DNA from 2 places in the Clostridium sp. JNZ X4-2 genome. Region 2 is predicted to be linked to the other one. Evidence: a T-box and tRNA genes for the amino acid it is inferred to sense, from the RefSeq annotation. Region 2 holds a T-box; the other holds one or more tRNA genes.
What was found. A T-box is a leader RNA that pairs with one kind of tRNA and senses whether it is charged. The one in region 2 lies ahead of asnS (asparagine--tRNA ligase), so its partner is inferred to be a tRNA-Asn.
Positions count from the first base shown of each region.

Region 1: it encodes a tRNA-Asn, which carries the amino acid that the T-box ahead of asnS (asparagine--tRNA ligase) is inferred to sense. The anticodon was not compared.

Region 1 is NZ_CM142685.1:784,991-788,415, reverse strand. It holds gene ACYUJ6_RS03710 (ComEC/Rec2 family competence protein) at 1-805, shown strand, start outside; gene ACYUJ6_RS03705 (DMT family transporter) at 832-1,743, shown strand; tRNA gene ACYUJ6_RS03700 (tRNA-Asn) at 1,811-1,885, opposite strand; rRNA gene rrf (5S ribosomal RNA) at 1,894-2,010, opposite strand; rRNA gene ACYUJ6_RS03690 (23S ribosomal RNA) at 2,252-3,425, opposite strand, start outside.
Region 2 is NZ_CM142685.1:3,485,522-3,488,946, forward strand. It holds gene ACYUJ6_RS16805 (DUF4434 domain-containing protein) at 1-1,063, shown strand, start outside; T-box leader at 1,190-1,437, shown strand; gene asnS (asparagine--tRNA ligase) at 1,499-2,890, shown strand; gene ACYUJ6_RS16815 (TM1266 family iron-only hydrogenase system putative regulator) at 2,927-3,172, shown strand; gene ACYUJ6_RS16820 (dUTP diphosphatase) at 3,416-3,425, shown strand, end outside.

The DNA of each region.
Region 1 (3,425 bases), 860 kb from region 2:
ATTTTCAGGATGTGCTGGTGATATCAATGTATTAAACCAAAAAACTCAATCACCTCAACTTAGAGTACATTATATAGACATAGGTCAGGGTGACAGTGAACTCGTTCAAGTCAATGGGAAAAACCTTCTAATAGATGCAGGGCCAAATGATAGTAAAGATAAGTTACTGTCCTATTTATCTGGACAAGGAATAAAAAAACTGGATTATGTAATTGCAACTCACCCGGATGAGGACCACATAGGCGGCATGAGTTCAGTAATAAAAAAATATAATATAAATAAATTTTACGCTCCAAAGAAAACATCTAATACCAGAACCTTTGAGAGCATGATAACTGCATTAAAAAGAAAAAATATGAAAATAAACGTTCCAACTCCTAGTGCTACTGAATTAAACTTGGGAAAGAACACCACAGCTGAGGTGTTGGCCCCTAATAACACGGACTATGAAGATACCAATAATTATTCCGTAGTTCTAAAAATTACTTATGGAACTACTAAATTTTTATTTACAGGAGATGCTGAAAATAAAAGCGAAAGAGAGATGATAGATAAAAATTATGATCTTTCAGCAGATGTATTAAAAGTTGGACATCATGGAAGTTCAAGTTCTACTTCAGATGAGTTTTTAAATAAAGTCAATCCTAAGGCAGCTGTAATAAGCTGTGGTAAAAATAATAAATATGGACATCCAACTAAAAAAACAATAAATAAGCTTAAAAAGAAAGGCATACAAATTTATAGAACTGATGTAGATGGATCCATCCTGCTTACAAGTGATGGAAACAAGATAGCTAAAGAATAGTCTATATTACATTGAGAGGAATACATATGAATGACAAACTTATACTAAAATTTCATTCCAGAACCAAAGGGATATTGCTGGTAGTTATATCTTCAATGTTATGGGGTATATCCGGTCCAATAGCCCAATATCTTTTTCAATATAAAAATATAAGTCCTGAATGGCTTACAGATATCCGGCTTTTATCATCTGGAATTATTTTTTTAATACTGATATATTTTAAAAAAGGTAAAAAAATATTTGATATATGGAAATCCAAATACGGTCGAAGACATATTATATTATTTAGCACATTTGGTTTAATAGGAACACAATATGGGTATTTCGTCTGCATTAAATATGGAAATGCAGCTACAGCAACTATACTTCAGTATTTAAATCCTGTAATAATTGTACTTTATCTTGTAATTCATTCTAAAAAATTGCCAAGTTCAAGAGAATTCTTGTCAATTATACTGGCTTTACTGGGTACATTTTTTATTGTCACCAAAGGTAATATTCATTCTCTGGCTATTTCTAACTCAGCTTTATTCTGGGGAATCTTATCAGCTTTTGCTGCAGCATTTTATGTACTTCAGCCTTTTTATATAATTAAAAAATGGGGATGTGATATTGTAATTGGATGGGGGATGCTTTTAGGTGGACTAGCTTTTTCTTTTGTACATCCTGTCTGGAAAATCAAAGGCCAATATAATTTCAACTCAATACTGGGTATACTCTTTATAATTGTATTTGGAACTCTCTTATCTTTTTATTGGTATTCGGCAAGTACAAAATACATAAAAGCATCAGAAACAAGTTTACTGTCCTGTGTTGAACCTTTATCCGCCACTATTGTATCTATAATGTGGTTAAATATACCTTTTGCTGCATCTGATGTTATAGGCGGAATATGTATTGTAAGCACTGTAGTGGTTTTATCCTATAAACAAACCTAAGGGGCTAATAAAAAAGCAGCCCAAAATTTTATATGGGCTGCAGATTAATATCTCAAAAAATAAAAAATGGCTCCGTGGAGAGGGCTCGAACCTCCAACCCTTCGGTTAACAGCCGAATGCTCAACCATTGAGCTACCACGGAACAATTTTACCTGGCGGCGACCTGCTCTCCCACAGGGCCTCCCCTGCAGTACCATGGGCACTGTGAAGCTTAACCTTCCTGTTCGAAATGGTAAGGGGTGTTGCCTTCACGTTATTGCCACCAGATATTATTATCATAAATTGCTATTAACTTCGCAATATTTCGTCAAAACATTCACTGCGGTGTTCATTTACATTAGTAAACTCCACTCCTCGTTCATATTCTTCCTCATCTTGCTCGTCACTACCAATTTATTTATCATATAACTTTATCAAAATAAATTGATTCATACTAATATCATCTTATTTTAACTTTGATATGTGTTGTCCTCTGAAAATTGCACAGTAAATATTTATTCATTTTGTTTTGGTCAAGCCCTCGACCTATTAGTATCAGTCAGCTTAACATGTTGCCACGCTTACACCTCTGACCTATCACCTTGTGTTCTTCAAGGGGTCTTACCAGCTTTCGCTGTGGGAAATCTTGTCTTGAGGGGGGCTTCACACTTAGATGCTTTCAGTGTTTATCCCTTCCCGACTTAGCTACCCAGCTGTGCTCCTGGCGGAACAACTGGTTCACCAGAGGTCAGTCCATCCCGGTCCTCTCGTACTAAGGACAGCTCCTCTCAAATTTCCTGCGCCCGCGACGGATAGGGACCGAACTGTCTCACGACGTTCTGAACCCAGCTCGCGTGCCGCTTTAATGGGCGAACAGCCCAACCCTTGGGACCTACTTCAGCCCCAGGATGCGACGAGCCGACATCGAGGTGCCAAACCTCCCCGTCGATGTGAACTCTTGGGGGAGATCAGCCTGTTATCCCCGAGGTAGCTTTTATCCGTTGAGCGATGGCCCTCCCACGAGGTACCACCGGATCACTAAGACCGACTTTCGTCCCTGCTCCACCTGTATGTGTCGCAGTCAGGCTCCCTTATGCCTTTGCACTCTCCGAAGAATTTCCAACCCTTCTGAGGAAACCTTTGTACGCCTCCGTTACTCTTTTGGAGGCGACCGCCCCAGTCAAACTGCCCACCTAACATTGTCCCGTTGCCAGTTTCATGGCACCCGGTTAGAATTCCAGTACTGTCAGGGTGGTATCCCAACATCGACTCCAAAATGGCTGACGCCACTCCTTCCATGTCTCCCACCTATCCTGTACAGACAATACCGAAATTCAGTGATAAGCTACAGTAAAGCTCTACGGGGTCTTTCCGTCCAATCGCGGGTAGCAAGCATCTTCACTTGCATTTCAATTTCGCCGGATTTGTTGTCGAGACAGTGCTCAAATCATTACGCCATTCGTGCGGGTCGGAACTTACCCGACAAGGAATTTCGCTACCTTAGGACCGTTATAGTTACGGCCGCCGTTTACTGGGGCTTAAGTTCTTACCTTCGCATTGCTGCTTAGTATTCCCCTTAACCTTCCAGCACCGGGCAGGCGTCAGCTCCTATACTTCAGCTTTCGCTTTAGCAGAAACCTGTGTTTTTGATAAACAGTTGCTTGAGCCTTTTCTCTGCGGCCTCTTTCGAGGCACTCCTTCTC
Region 2 (3,425 bases):
AAGATTGAACCTGGATGAAGTGAATTCCTGGTATACTTCCTTGAGAAAAGCTGTAAATAAAAAATCCGGTATGTTATTTTGGGCAAATGCCGAAAGTTTTGACTATGTAAATAATTCCAGTGCACCTTTAAATCGATTTTTAAAACAGCTTACATTAGAAAGTCCTTGTGTAGACAATATAATAAGCTTCTCCTATAGTCATTATTACAGTCCTGATAATATAGACAGCGGATTTAATGAGGCATACTCATATTATGTAAAAAAGGGAAAGCTGCCTTATAAAAGACTGGACAGCCCTCAGAATCTAACTGTGGCAGTCATAGAAAAAAATAAATTCAAGATAACCTGGTCATCTCCCAAACATACGGATAACCTATGCGGCTATGAAATATACAGGGATAATATTTTAATTTCAAGAATCATGGTTCAGAGGAAATACGGCGGCAACCCTAAAGATTTCTCCAAAACCATTACAGACACACCTCTACTAAAAGAAAATATAAAATCCCATACTTATACAGTAAAGTCCCTGGGGTTTTCCGGTAATGTTTCAAAACCATCAAATTCAGCAGCAGTTAAAGTAGATGCCATCAATAAATTGCCCCATTTAGTTTCTAAAAATTGCAGGTACTCCATTATACCCTTACCTCATGAAAAATATAATGACATAAGCCTTACCAAACTTACGGATGGTAAATACTCCTCTGTAAATTCAGTAAAAGACAAGGCTTTTGTAGGATGGTATAATGATCCTATAGATATAGATATAGATTTGGGTGAAATAAAATCAGTACAGCAATTTATGGTAAGCTACCTTAGAGACCCCATACCTTGGGCTGAACTTCCTGAAAGAGCTTCCATTGCCGTATCTGAAAATGGGATAAATTTTACTCCGGTAGGGCTTTTAAGAATACCTTCCATACCTTTTTCAGACAGACATGGTTCAAAGTATCCAATATACCTGACTTTAGATAAACCTATAAATGTCCGATATGTAAAGCTTACTTCCATTACTAGACCAAACTATTATACCTTTATAGATGAATTTGAGGTGAGAAATTGATCTAAATACAGATCTTTTTGAATCATTTAAAATTTTATATTTTATAATTATTGACAATATATCTTATAAACATTATAATTTTAAAATGAAGATTCATAATTTTGCATAGATAAAATCATTTAAATTTATAAAGCTATGAAGAGAAGAGTAAATATAGAAACTATTTAAAGCGAATTGGTCATGGTGAAAGTCCAATATGAATCTATATTGAAGAACATCTCGGAGTTTCTAACCGAAATTCTTTGGGAAAGTAGGCTTAGAGGTATTCAACACCTTAATGTGAAAGATAATGAAGTACATTTTTTATCTTGAAGTTGGTCATGTTTAATGACAAATTGGGTGGTACCGCGAACATAAAGTCTTTCGTCCCTTTGAGGATGAGAGACTTTTTTATTAACAATTTAAAAATACAACATACTTATGGAGGAGGAAATTATGGAAACCACATTAGTAAAATCTCTCTATAGAGAAACTAAAAAATTTACAGATAAAAAAATTCAAATTTCAGGCTGGATTAGGACTATAAGAGATTCCAAATCATTTGGTTTTATAGAATTAAATGATGGATCATTTTTTAAAAATATTCAAATAGTCTTTGACGACACACTTGAAAACTTTAAACAAATATCAAAATTGGCCATTAGCTCATCACTTTCCGTAGAAGGTGTATTGGTTCTTACCCCAGATGCAAAACAGCCTTTTGAACTCAGAGCTAATAAAATAGTACTAGAAGGTAATTCAGCCTCGGATTATCCGCTGCAAAAGAAAAGGCATACTCTCGAATACTTAAGAACTATATCCCATTTAAGGCCTAGAAGCAATACTTTCTCTGCAGTATTTAGAGTGCGCTCTGTTGCAGCTTATGCCGTTCATAAATTTTTTCAGGAAAGAAATTTCGTATATGCAAATACTCCCATAATAACAGGCAGTGACTGTGAAGGTGCAGGTGAAATGTTTAAAGTAACTGCACTGGATTTAAATAACATACCAAAAAAAGATGATGGTACTGTAGATTTCTCCAAGGATTTCTTCGGTAAAGAAACAAATTTAACTGTAAGCGGTCAGCTGTCTGCTGAAACCATGGCTCTAGCCTTTAGAAATGTATATACTTTCGGTCCTACATTTAGAGCTGAGGACTCAAATACAGCAAGACATGCCGCTGAATTCTGGATGATAGAACCAGAAATGGCCTTCGCCGAACTAAAGGATTATATGGATGTAGCCGAAGACTTGGTAAAATATATAATACATTATGTACTGGAAAATTGTCCTGAGGAGATGTCTTTCTTTAATTCCTTCATAGATAAAACCCTGTTTGATAGACTAAATAACGTAGCTAACTCAAGCTTTGGAAGAATAACCTATACTGAAGCTGTAGATATTCTCAAAAAAAGCGGACAGAAGTTCCAGTATGCCGTGGAATGGGGAATTGATCTTCAGACAGAGCACGAAAGGTACTTAACTGAAAAAGTATTTAAGAAACCTATATTTGTCACTGATTATCCAAAAAAGATAAAAGCTTTCTACATGAGGGAAAATGAAGATGGCAGGACAGTAGCTGCCGCTGATTTATTAGTACCAGGGGTAGGTGAAATAGTTGGAGGAAGTCAGAGAGAAGAAAGATATGATGTGCTTGAAAGAAGAATAGAGGAGCTTGGCCTTAATAAAAAAGATTACTGGTGGTATTTAGAACTTAGAAAATATGGTGAAACGAAACATTCAGGTTTTGGCTTGGGATTTGAAAGAATACTCATGTATATGACTGGAATGTCGAATATAAGAGACGTCATTCCATTCCCTAGGACAACTGGTTCTGCTGAATTTTAATATGCATATAAATATTTAATTTAAGGAGGGACTTCTATGGATAAAAGAATTGGCGTGGTTGCTATAGTAGTAGAAAATCTTGAAAATGCCTCAATAGTGAATGATATACTTCATTCTTTTGCAAGTATCATAGTCGGAAGACTGGGCATTCCCTATAGAGAAAGAAATGTTTCCATTATCTCCACAATAGTGGATGGCAGCTCTGATGAAATAAGTTCCATGACTGGAAAACTGGGCAAAATAAGCGGTGTAACAGTAAAAACTGCTATAACTAAAAAATAATATAGTTTATAATTTGATAATTTTAAAATAATAAAACTTCTATAATTTTTCATAAAATTGTAGGAGTTTTATTATTTATGTACTTATGTATTAAATTTTTTAAAAAAATATTTAATTTTTTTGCTGTAACCGGTTGCACATTGTTTCAATATTTATTAAATTTAGTTAAAATATAATATATAGGAAAAGTAATTATAAAAATTCTTTTTAATTATCACATGAATATAGAAAGGAAGCCTATTTATGAATCTTA